3 regions of the Pullulanibacillus sp. KACC 23026 genome follow, and region 2 is predicted to be linked to each of the others. Evidence: riboswitches for the same ligand, from Rfam matches in the RefSeq annotation. Region 2 holds a riboswitch; each other region holds the start of a gene.

Evidence for each region. Region 2 has a riboswitch for thiamine pyrophosphate ahead of thiM (hydroxyethylthiazole kinase). Riboswitches for the same ligand answer to the same signal wherever they lie in the genome.
Region 1: it holds a riboswitch for thiamine pyrophosphate, as region 2 does, so the genes downstream of both, thiC (phosphomethylpyrimidine synthase ThiC) here and thiM (hydroxyethylthiazole kinase) in region 2, are expected to answer to the same signal.
Region 3: it holds a riboswitch for thiamine pyrophosphate, as region 2 does, so the genes downstream of both, PU629_RS02890 (thiamine phosphate synthase) here and thiM (hydroxyethylthiazole kinase) in region 2, are expected to answer to the same signal.

The regions. Positions count from the first base shown of each region.
Region 1 is NZ_CP119107.1:4,049,389-4,053,678, reverse strand. It holds partial or broken gene dgoD (galactonate dehydratase) at 1-14, shown strand, start outside; gene PU629_RS18775 (SpoVR family protein) at 176-1,588, shown strand; TPP riboswitch at 1,821-1,935, shown strand; gene thiC (phosphomethylpyrimidine synthase ThiC) at 2,069-3,844, shown strand.
Region 2 is NZ_CP119107.1:2,091,941-2,096,230, reverse strand. It holds TPP riboswitch at 190-299, opposite strand; gene thiE (thiamine phosphate synthase) at 305-967, opposite strand; gene thiD (bifunctional hydroxymethylpyrimidine kinase/phosphomethylpyrimidine kinase) at 960-1,778, opposite strand; gene thiM (hydroxyethylthiazole kinase) at 1,797-2,606, opposite strand; TPP riboswitch at 2,688-2,798, opposite strand; gene PU629_RS09850 (ribonuclease J) at 2,911-4,290, opposite strand, start outside.
Region 3 is NZ_CP119107.1:653,600-657,889, reverse strand. It holds gene PU629_RS02905 (thiazole synthase) at 1-441, opposite strand, end outside; gene thiS (sulfur carrier protein ThiS) at 444-647, opposite strand; gene thiO (glycine oxidase ThiO) at 644-1,780, opposite strand; gene PU629_RS02890 (thiamine phosphate synthase) at 1,761-2,396, opposite strand; TPP riboswitch at 2,670-2,784, opposite strand; gene PU629_RS02885 (ribokinase) at 3,090-4,082, opposite strand; gene PU629_RS02880 (D-ribose ABC transporter substrate-binding protein) at 4,094-4,290, opposite strand, start outside.

The sequences.
Region 1 (4,290 bases), 2.0 Mb from region 2:
TCGGAATTGGCATTGGCGTCATAAGGATGGCAGCATCGCGGAATGGTAAGCTATGTCCATCATTCTAAAGTATAAAAAATAACTAAATATTCTAACATCTGTCACATGCTTGTTCGCTCATTCATACACTAGTGGCAACATATATTAGATAAAAGGATATAAGGAGTGAGGCCGCTTGAAGTCCGATGAGTTGAAAAAGCTGGATGTCGCGATTGAGGAAATCACGGAGATTGCTGAGGGATTGGGCCTTGATTTTTATCCAATGAGGTATGAGATTTGCCCAGCTGAAGTTATTTATACATTTGGGGCCTATGGCATGCCGACCCGTTATTCACACTGGAGCTTTGGTAAAACCTATCATAAAATGAAGCTCCAATATGACCTCGGCATGAGTAAAATCTATGAGCTTGTCATTAATTCCAATCCTTGTTATGCCTTTCTACTGGATTCCAATAGTCTCATCCAAAATAAAATGATCGTTGCTCACGTACTTGCTCACTGTGATTTCTTTAAGAATAATGTTCGTTTCTCGAAAACGCGCCGAGATATGGTGGAAAGCATGGCGGCAACGGCAGAACGCATTAAAGCCTACGAGGAACGGTATGGGCGAGACGATGTCGAAGCCTTTATTGATGCCGTCTTATCGATTGAAGAACATGTGGATCCTACCCTGACAAGAGTCAGACGGGAAGAAGCGAAGGAGACGGATTCCTTGCGTTGGAAGCCCGCAAAGCCTCTTTCTGATTATGATGATCTTCTGAGACTCGACGCTAAGAAAGTATTGAAAAATCCTGAAACCAAAAAGAAATTCCCTGAAAAACCGGAAAAGGACTTGCTCTTATTTATAGAAGAGCATAGCCGTGAGTTGACCGACTGGCAGCGTGATATTCTCACTATGCTTCGTGAAGAAATGCTCTATTTCTGGCCGCAAATGGAAACCAAAATCATGAACGAAGGTTGGGCGTCCTACTGGCATGCGAGGATCATGCGGGAGATGGATCTTACAACGGAGGAAGCCATTGAATATGCCAAATTAAATGCCAGCGTCGTTCAGCCGTCACGCCGGCAGATTAATCCTTATTATTTAGGAATTAAAATCTTTGAAGATATCGAAGAGCGTTATGATAACCCGACGGAAGAGATGTTAAAACGCGGAGTAAAACCTGGATCTGGCCGAGAGAAAATCTTTGAAGTACGCGAAATTGAATCTGACCAATCCTTTATCCGAAATTATTTAACGAAGGAACTTGTCCAGCGTGAGGATCTCTTTTTATTTGAAAGAAAAGGGAATGAAGTAGTTGTTTCGAGCAAAGATTGGGAACAGGTTCGGGATGAACTGGTCGCGAGCCGTGTTAACGCCGGTTTCCCATACATTGAGGTAGAAGACGGGGATTATTTAAAAAATGGAGAGCTTTATTTAGCCCATCGCTATGAAGGTCAGGAGCTTGATATCAATTACTTGGAAAAGGTACTCATCCATGTTCACAAGCTTTGGGGCCGAACGGTTCATATTGAAACGATTATCGATGATAAAAAGACGCTCTTCTCGTGTGACGGGGCCAAGGTGCACCGGAAGCGGCTGGATTAAAAATATTATGATTAAGCAAGGATCAACAATGATTCTTGCTTTTCTTATGTGGTCATCATTTCCTCACTTTTGCAGTTATAATCCAGGACCGATTTCTTTTTTTATGCTGCTATGATTTTGAGGGTGTCCGACTGAAAAGTTGAACAATCCATTTGAGTGTTTAAGAGTAGATATTTTCGAAACCCTCTTTTCATTTTCTGAAATTAAGGTATACTGTAACTACAATTAAATAGCGAATAACTAGGGGAGTCCAATAAGCTGGGCTGAGAAAGAAACGCGATGAAGTTTCTTGACTCTTTGGACCTGATCTGGATCATGCCAGCGTAGGGAAGTTAGATGTTTTTAGAAATCAAAGTAGGTAACTTCTACATATTAGCTGGGTCCGTTTTATTTATGGACTCAGCTTTTTTCTTTGATTTTGACTACTCTGTATTGTCTGGGTCTCGTCTTTTAAAAATTTTAAAAGGGGAGATTTTTTTTATGTCACTAAATGAAAAAAGTATTTCGATTATGTCCCAGTTTCCAGGAAGTAAGAAGGTCTATGTAGAGGGCTCACGAACGGATATTAAGGTACCTATGCGGGAAATAGAATTAAGTCCTACAACAGGCAGCTTTGGAGAAGAAGAAAATGGGCCTGTCCGTGTTTATGATACAAGTGGGCCTTATACAGATCCTAATTATTCAATTGACATCAAAAAAGGCTTACCTCCAATTAGAAGCACTTGGATTAAGGAACGCGGAGATGTCGAGGAGTACTCGGGGCGCGATATCCTGCCTGAGGATAATGGGTATAGGGATGAAAAGGATCCAAGAGCAAACCATAACGTCTTTCCTGGATTAAAACGTGAGGTCCTCCGGGCAAAATCAGGAACAAATGTCACTCAACTTCATTATGCCAAAAAAGGAATCATTACTCCGGAAATGGAGTTTATAGCTATTCGCGAAAATATGACTCCTGATTTTGTTCGAGAAGAAGTGGCAAGAGGAAGGGCCATTATCCCTTCTAATATTAATCATCCAGAATCGGAGCCTATGATTATTGGTCGGAACTTCCATGTAAAGATTAACGCCAACATTGGAAACTCAGCTGTATCCTCTTCAATTTATGAGGAAGTCGAAAAAATGACATGGGCCACTCGCTGGGGTGCCGACACTATTATGGATCTTTCAACAGGCAAAAACATTCATACTACTAGAGAATGGATTATTCGTAATTCGGCTGTTCCGGTCGGGACTGTCCCTATTTATCAAGCTTTAGAAAAAGTAAAAGGGGTTGCTGAAGATCTGACTTGGGAAGTTTACCGTGATACGTTAATCGAACAAGCGGAACAGGGCGTTGATTACTTCACCATTCATGCAGGCGTGCTATTGCGGTATGTTCCGCTTACTGCCAATCGTGTAACGGGAATCGTCTCACGTGGAGGATCCATTATGGCTCAATGGTGTTTGTATCATCATCAGGAAAACTTTTTATATACTCATTTTGAAGAAATCTGTGACATTATGAAAACTTACGATATTTCATTTTCATTAGGTGACGGCTTACGTCCGGGTTCTATTGCAGATGCCAATGATGAAGCCCAATTTGCAGAACTTGAGACCCTTGGAGAGCTTACTCAAATCGCATGGGAACATGACGTTCAAGTTATGGTAGAAGGACCAGGACACGTGCCCATGCATCTTATTAAAGAAAATATGGATAAACAGCTGGAGGTTTGTAAAGAAGCCCCTTTTTACACACTTGGACCGCTTGCAACCGATATTGCCCCTGGGTATGACCATATCACCTCTGCAATCGGTGCCGCTATGATTGGCTGGTATGGAACGGCCATGCTTTGTTATGTGACACCTAAAGAGCATCTAGGGCTGCCTAATCGGGATGATGTTCGCGAAGGGGTGATCACCTATAAAATTGCGGCCCATGCTGCTGACTTAGCAAAGGGACATCCAGGTGCACAAAAAAGAGATGACGCCTTGTCTAAAGCCCGTTTTGAATTCAGATGGCGCGATCAATTTCATTTATCATTAGATCCTGAACGGGCGATCGACTATCATGATGAAACCTTGCCAGCTGAAGGAGCAAAAACAGCTCATTTTTGTTCCATGTGCGGTCCGAAATTTTGCAGTATGAGGATCTCACATGATATCCGCAAATTTGCAAAAGAAAAGAACCTAGATACACAGAAAGTCATTGAACAAGGGATGAGAGAAAAAGCTAATGAATTTAGGAGTTCTGGCGGAGGTATTTATCAATAAATCAGTTTGATGTTCCTTTTTGAAAATCACATATAACATATGCCCTCAAGGTTTGCCTATCATTACTCCAAATCTCACTTACCGTTCAACCATTTTTAGAGGCTATGGCCGTGCCCGCGGAGAGCAACGTATTTTTGACGAAGCGTTTCATAAATGACTTAACTTTTAAATGAAAAACCGAACCCATCACGTTAAAAGATGTGAATAAGTTCGGTTTTTTCTATTCGTAAACGGCTTCTGTCCCGGCCTCTTTTTAAAAACCATTTTTAGTAATGAATTCATTACTATCTATTCGAATTTAAAAGCCGAACAAAGTAAGAGGGATGTTCTACCGTACTTTGATAGCGTACTTTGATAGCGTTCAATTAAGCTATTCAAAACGGCAGGCTTTTTAATTGTATTAAGATTTTGATTTTAACTTGAAATTTAAATAGTAATACACTACA
Region 2 (4,290 bases):
AATAATAAAAAGACACTTGCTTATAAGAAATTCTTCCTCATACGATTGGCTCTGTTAATGGACAATGTTGATTTTCTCTTATTTTTTCATTCAGCGAAAATACGAGATTCGTAGCTTTTTACCTTTTTTGAAAGGGCAGACTTAACCTTACAGAGCGACTATTTAAAAGATGAAAGTTACTTTCTTATTAGAATGTCATTATTATTTCCCTACGCTGGTATTACCCAGATCAGGTTGTGTTGGTCGACCACTCTAGTGATCCTCTCAGCCTGTTTCAACAAGCTCCCAATTTCGGCTACTTTTTTTATTTAATCTGGTGAACAGCTTTTTTTAATTCATTCGTCGTTTGGACAACGTGTTCAGCCTGACTAATAGCGGTGATGACGGACACACCATCCGCTCCCTCTTCTATGACGTCAGAAGCATTCGCCGGGTTAATCCCTCCGATTCCGACAATGGGAAAAGAAATCCCTTTTTGTCGTAACGTTTGGACTAGCTCCATTCCTCGTGCAGGTTTGGCATCTTCTTTCGTCGTTGTCGGGTAAATGGGCCCTACACCTAGATAGTCTGCCCCTTCTTGAATGGCAGACAGTGCTTCCTCCACCGTATGAGCGGATATGCCGACAAGCTTTTCTTCACCGAGTCGTTGACGGACGTCTCGTGCGGGTGCATCCTCTTGACCTATGTGAACACCATCTGCATCCAGTTCAAGTGCCAGATCCAAATCATCATTGACAATAAAAGGAATCTGATGCTGTTTGCAGATCGCTTGCAGGTCTTTGGCGAGTTGTCGTTTCGCCTCACCTTCTAGTGATCCAGTCCCTTTTTCGCGAAATTGAAAAAGCGTGATCCCGCCTTGAATCGCTTCTTTTAAAATATCACGAGGATCGCGGTTGCAATTCGGACTTCCCATTATAAAATAGACGTTTAATAGCTCCTTGATCGCTTCTGGAGAACGTTTAGCCATCGATCTCACTCCCTGCAAATTGATTGTAAGCCCAATGATTGGTTGGGCCATGACCGTGTCCCAGTCCCAGATCATATTGGATCGCACATTGAATAAACGACTTGGCGACCTGAACCGCTTGCTTAACTGTTTTGCCTTTTGCAAGCTCTGCGGTTAGGGCTGCTGAAAAGGTACACCCGGTGCCATGTGTGTTGACTGTCTGGATTCTTTGTGAGTTGAAATAATCAAAGTTGTGTCCGTCATATAAAACATCGACAACTTCGTCTGCTTCAGTGTCATGTCCACCTTTTACAACAACATAGGCTGCCCCTAAGTCATGTAAACGTTTGGCTGCTTCGCATTTGTCTTGAGGTGTACGGATAGTTATTTCTGCCAACACTTCAGCTTCGGGAATATTAGGGGTTATGACAGTCGCTAAAGGCAGAAGTTCCTTTTTCAGGGCATGAACCGCTTCTTGCTGAAGCAATGATGCCCCTCCTTTTGCAATCATCACGGGATCCATAACCAGATTTTCCCATTTAAAAGAGCGAATGTATTCAGACACGGCCATAATAATTTCTGGGCTGAACAACATCCCTGTTTTTAAAGCATCCGGCGGCAAATCCTCGCCAATTGATTGGAGTTGTTCGACTACCCCTATTGTCGGTACGGGATAGACCCCTTGCACTCCCGTTGTGTTTTGTGCGGTGACCGCGGTGATGGCAGACATCCCATAGACACCCAGCTCTTGGAAGGTTTTAAGATCAGCTTGTATCCCCGCCCCCCCTCCACTATCTGATCCGGCGATTGTCAATGCTTTATAGGTTTTCACGTAAGACTTTCCTCCTTTTTACGCCTTAAGTTGTTCCAGTCGTCCGTTCTGAATAATGTCATTTGGTGAGACGAGAGCAAGTTGATTGAGCAATTCTATTTGAAAACGCCCTGGACCTTCCTCACCAGATTTAGCATAGGCTAGCTCTGCTGCCACGCCATAGACTGTAAGAGCAGAAGCGGCTGCCTTTAGAGGATCCGATTCAACAGCTGCGAAAGCACCGATAACGGATGTCAACAAACACCCTGTGCCCGTGACTTTAGTTAACAGCGGATGACCATTTGTGCAGACATAGGTTACATTGCCATCTGTTACGACATCTTCAGGACCTGTTATGGTGACAACTGTGTTTAATTTTTTTGCCGCACGATATGCCAGTTCTCTTACGTTCCCGTTGCCCTCACTCGAATCAACGCCTTTAATGGCCCAGGCTTCTCCAACCACATTGGCCAGTTCTGCCGCATTTCCGCGAATTAAAGTCATATTTATGGATTCAACCAGTTGACGAGCGGTTTCTGTCCGATAAGGAGTGGCACCTGCTCCAACAGGATCAAAAATAACGGGCACACCCTTCTCATTAGCGGATTGGCCCGCAATTAGCATCGCCTCCACCACATCCTCATTTAGAGTACCTATGTTTAGCACAAGAGCACCTGCTATTTTGGCCATGTCAGCGACTTCTTTTCTCGAATAAGCCATAACGGGTGAGGCGCCAAGTGCTAATAAGCCATTCGCTGTATAATTGGTCACCACAACATTCGTAATATTATGTACTAGCGGGGTCGTCAACCGAACTTTCTCAAGTGTTTCCCCGATTCTTTCTAACATAAGTTAAACCACCTTTTTTTAAGTTAAAATTAAAAAAGGACACTTTACGCGCAGTAAAGTGTCCTTGAAATCCATACAAACATACAGATTTTCAGTATCTCCCTACGCTGGCATTACCCAACAGGTTCAAACGGTTAATGACGGATTAGTCATACTCTCAGCCCTTTTCCACGGGCCCCCGAATTTTTTTAATTTAAAATAATTCTATCTCTATCCTTTTTTTTTTACAACCATTATGGTCAAATTTTTTATTTTGTTTATTCGTCCAACCAACCCCTTTAGGCAGCCAAGTCAAAATCCTTAATCACATTTCAACAATGATGGGTACGACCATCGGTTCTTTCTTAGTTTTTGTGTAGATATAGTCTCGTATTGATTTTTTCAGTTGTTTTTTGATGACATTCCGGGAGTTTCGGTCGGCTTCTAAAAGTTCCTTCACGGTTTTTGCTGTAAGTTGATTGACGTCTTTTCGAATTTCTTTGAAGTCGCTATCCAAAAAACCTCGAGAAATGGTTTCGGGTTCGGACATCAATTTACCTTTTCCTTTACTCATTGTTAAAACAATGATCACCATACCATCCTCTGACAGTTTTTTGCGGTCCCTTAGCACAAAGTCGCCAATATTTCCTACACCTCCCCCATCTACATAAGTATCTCCGACTGGTATCGTTCGGGTCTGCCGAGCAATGTCTTGTTTGATTTTAACCACGTCACCGTTTTTTAAGATAAATGTATTGCCCGGCTCCACTCCCACCGATTCAGCTAATAGACGATGATGGTGCAGCATTCGATGCTCCCCGTGAATAGGTATAAAATAGGTTGGTTTCATTAATGTCAGCATGAGTTTCAAATCTTCTTGATAGCCATGACCGGAGACATGCATGCCGGACGTGCTTCCTGAACCATAAATCACATGAGCTCCAAGTGCAAAAAAATGGTCAACAATGGTTGTGACTTTTCGTTCGTTCCCAGGTATTGGCCCTGCCGCAAAGATCACCATATCATCAGGTAAGACTTCCACACCGCGAAAATTCCCAGTGGAAAGCCGGGATAGCGCCGCCAGTTGTTCACCTTGACTGCCTGTACATAAGATGGTGACCTCTTCAGGCGGCAGTTCATTTATGTCTTGTTGGTCAATCATCATGCCAACCGGGACTTTTAAATAGCCTCGATTAATGGCGACCTGTACGACATTCACCATGCTTCGTCCAAGCAACACTAGCTTTCGATTGGTTTTTTCTGCGGCATTCACTATTTGTTGAACACGGCTCACATTTGAAGCAAAGGTTGAAACAATTACTTTGCGTTTTGCTTTCATGAAAGCAGTTAACAAATGCTCTCCTACCGCTTGTTCGGATGGCGTTAAGCCTGGCCTTTCTGCATTGGTACTCTCAGACAAAAGAAGCAAGACTCCCTGACGCCCGATCTCGGCCATTTTATGAATGTCTGATTTCTCATTATTCTCAGGAGTTAGATCAAACTTAAAGTCACCCGTATGTACAATCGTTCCCTCTGGAGTATGAAAGACAATTCCTAAGCAATCCGGAATACTATGCGTGACTTTGAAAAAGCTCACCCTTATATGTTCGAAATGAAGTCTTGAGTTTGGGTTGATCTCGATCAGTTCACTTTCCCTCAAGAGTTTATGCTCTTTTAATTTGAGCTCGATTAATCCGAGTGTAAA
Region 3 (4,290 bases), 1.4 Mb from region 2:
ATGAACGCCAAGAGCTTGAAGTCTTCTAGCAAGGACCACATCATCCGATATATAAGGAAGGACAATAAATCCTTCATCTAGTAGCATTTGACAAGCTTTATATGTTTCAATAGGATCGGGCAATAATGTCTTTGAATCCCCAATCACCTCAACCTTAACCATATCACACAACCCAGACGCCTTGGCGAGCTTGGCAATTCTCACCGCTTCCTCGGCGGTCGCTGCCCCCGCCGTATTTGGGAGGAGCTTATAGTTGTCAAGATCGATCATTTCAAGAAAATTAGGTTGGTTCGCTTCAAAAATATTCATACGCCTGACCGCGAACGTTAAGATCTCCGTTTCAGAAATGTTCACCGCTTCTTTTTGGAGATGAAAATCAGAATATTTTCCGGTACCCAGTAATAAACGAGATTGGAACTGATAGTTTGCTATCTTTAGCATGTTCAACCGCCTCCTACAAAATGAACAATTTCAACACGATCACCATCGGTTAAGTTTTGTTCGGCTTGCTTTCCCTTTTCAATAATTTCATGGTTAACTTCAACAACCGTGACTTTGTTCTCAAGGCCTAAGTGACTTAGTAAATCAGAGACTTTGGAAACCGTTTCCGGCAAGGCTAATAGTCTTCCATTAATGGTTAATTTCAAAGGATAACCTCCTGACTTTTATTGCGGGTTAATTTAAAATCAGTTAAATCAACTGACGGCGTATTTCCAAGTATTAAATCAGCCATACTTTTTCCCGTAATAGGACTTAGTAAAATGCCGTTTCTGGAATGCCCGACCGCAAAAAATAAGTGGTTTAACTCAGGATGTTCCCCTAAATAAGGATAACCATCCGGGGTCATCGGTCGTATACCTGACCAAAAGCGATCCAATGTGGCCGTCCCAATTAATGGGAGAAGTGTTTTCACTTTATTCATAAGCTGCGAAAGGCCTTCAACCGATACCGATTTATCAAACGTATGCGGCTCCATAGTGGCTCCTATGATCAGTTCGCCCCCTTTTTTAGGGACCATATAGCACCCTTTTGTAAAGACCGTCCGTTTAAGAAGCGGGACATTTGTTTGAACAGAAAAGGCTTCTCCCTTAACAGGAAAATAAGCGTTCTTCTCATTCATTCCCTCTGGTAACCATTTCCTACTCCACGCCCCTGTTGCTACTACAATGGATTGACCATAAAAATCACCTGTTGGAGTCCGGACGCCATTTACAGTTCCGTCTTGAATAAGCAAGGTTTGCACCTCGCAAAATTCTCGGATGACCGCCCCAAAAGCAGCGGCGGCTTTAGCAAAGCCTTGTGTGAGCTGAGGAGCCGATACATGTCCTTCCTCTGGAAAATAGAGCGCTCCGTGAATGTTGTTAGAAAGCGAGGGTTCGAGCTCTAAGACCTCTTCAGGCTCTAGCCAAACTGCCTTTTCTCCAATAGACGTTTGCCAGTCTGCGATTTTCTTATAATGGATGACTTGTTCACGCGTTTCAGCGATCTTTAATTGACCATTCCATATCAATTCAATATCTATATGCGTGACCTCTCGGATCTCGGAGGCAATGGCAGGAAACAGGGCGCGGCTTTTCTTGGCGAGTTCAAAAAGAGAATTCGGATCGTCTAATTCCGCCTGCACACCAAGCATTCCAGCGGCTGCACTCGACGCTTCGGACCCAATTTTGTTTTTTTCCAAAAGCAATACCTTTTTCCCTTGCTTTGCCAAATGATAGGCTATCGAACAGCCATTCACGCCACCACCGATAATAATCGAATCAAATGGTTCTGGTATCATTGAATCGACTCCTTTCCTTTAACTTTTCTTGGTAAAGATGAACAGCTTTCACGGGATCCTGAGCTCCCATGACACCTGACATAACCGCTATTCCAGAGATGTTTAATTCAATGAGTTCTGGAACATGCTCAAGTCGTATTCCCCCTAATGCGATGACAGGGATGGTCACGGCATGCACGAGCTCCTCCAACTGAGAGATTCCTCTCCCCTTAAGGCCCGGTTTACACGTGGTTTCATAGATATTTCCAAACAACAAGAAATCCGCTCCGCTTTTTTGATAGAAAAGGGCTTCAGATAAGTTATGTACAGAAGCCCCTATTTTTAAGAAAGGGAACGCCCTCTTAATATCCAATGGGTTGTGGGCAAAGTTTGCGGGAAGCTGGACGCCTCCGAGCCTATACTCGCCCGCCATTTGAAAATGGCGATTAAGAATGAGCTTTTCCCTTGGAATACCATGATGTAGAAGGTGCTCAACCCAGTGCCTTATTTCGTCTTCAGAACGATCCTTTTCTCGAATATGGAGCGATGTGATAAAGGGCGTGATGTCCCGGGCGATTGAGGTGACCTCATCTAAATTCAACTTACCATTTGTAATCGCGTGTAACTCTTTTGTCATGGATGTCCCCCTTCCCATTTGACGAAGCAGGCGATTGGTTTTAATCTCGACATGATAGGATGACCTAATTTGGGGTGAGGGATAGGGAAGGACTAACGGCTCGACCCGTTGCTGATTGAATCGATCGGTTTTCCTCAATCAAAAAAATCCCTCCTTTCTTTTTTTGAAGACGAGATCGGTCACTGACCGTGTAGTGGATAATCAAAGTAAAAAAGCTGAATCCATAAATAAATGGACCCAGCTTGAAATGTAAGAAGTCGATGGCAACTTTGACTTTTACTTAACTAACTTCCCTACGCTGGCATGATCCAGATCAGGTCCAAAGAGTCAAGAAACTTCATCGCGTTTCTTTCTCAGCCCAGCTTATTGGACTCCCCTAGTTAATAACTTATTCAGTTAATTTAATTGTAAATCAAATCCACTCGAGAGGGAAGAGTTATTTTGAAAATTAGTAAAAGGGTGCCATTTCACTCATAAAAGAAGGAGAACTGTAACACTCCAATTAACCAAGTCATTAATAAGGATTACTCAATGACTTCAGAATTTATGACTTGCTCGTATTTTATTGGATATGCTCGCGCTCGCTGACGGTGCCATGTGTCTCAGTAAATGGCTAAAAAAATCCCTTTTAGTCACCAGACGTTGATGATCTGGATTCCAAAAGGGAGCACATGTCATACTGCTATATTTCTTTTATCTCTGTTGTTCACTTAAAAATTTTAATATCTCATCCTTGTATGGGGTTGATTCTTGTGCCCCTTCTTTTGTAACCGCCAACGCTGAAGCCGCTGTTGCAAATCGAAGGGCTTCTTTTGCATCCGAAGGGGTTTCATACATTGTAGAAAAGGCACCTACAAAAGTATCTCCCGCCGCTGTGGTATCAACCGTCTTAACTTTAAAAGCATCTTCTTTAATAAGGGTCAAACCATCTTGGCAGAGCAAGAACGAAGGATCTTCATTTTGGCCACCCTCAACAGTCTGATAAGTCCCATAAATTGAACCGTGTTCACCTAATGTAATAATCACTGCCTTTGGTCCAGATCTTAATAGCATACGGAAAGCTTCTTGTACGTTTTCTTTATTAAAATCGTAGACCAGATCCATCCCCGTTAAAGTTTGAGCCTCAGTCTCATTAAGAATAACAACATCGACTTGTTCAAGGTGTTCTAATCCTATATTTGAAATGGGTGCCGGATTAAAGATCACCTGAATACCTTTCCTATTGGCCATTTCAATTGCTTTCAATGTTGTCGTTAATGGAATTTCATTTTGCAAAATAATGGAATGAACGTCTTCAAAAGCCTTTTCATCAAAAGTCTGGATTAAATCGTGTTCAGAAAAGGTTTGATTGGCTCCAGGCGTAACAATAATCGAATTTTCTCCACGATCATCTACCGTAATGATCGCTAAACTTGTCGGGCCATCTGTCGTTTTAACAAATGACGTGTTGACATGGTTACGTGATAAGTTCTCTAATAGTCGCCTTGAGAACTCGTCATTCCCTACTGCTCCAAGCATGGTTACGTCACTTCCAGCACGAGCCGTCGCAACCGCTTGATTGGCTCCTTTTCCTCCAGGACTATACTCAAGATTCAACCCAAGAATGGTTTCACCTGGAAGCGGATGGGCATGCACTTTATTCACTAAGTCCATGTTGATACTTCCGATTACAACTGTTTTTTTCATTCTATTCATCCTTAAAATCCTTTAAAAGAACTGCCTTTTGTAACGAGTTTAAGAGGAACTGGAACGGTTGAATCGAGTTTCTTGCCATTAAATAAGTCAAGAGCCTTATCGACGCCTAATTGTCCTTCAACACTTGGTTGTTGAGCAATATCCGCATACATCGAACCATTATTTACATTTTTAATGGCTTCGCCTTCTCCATCAATTC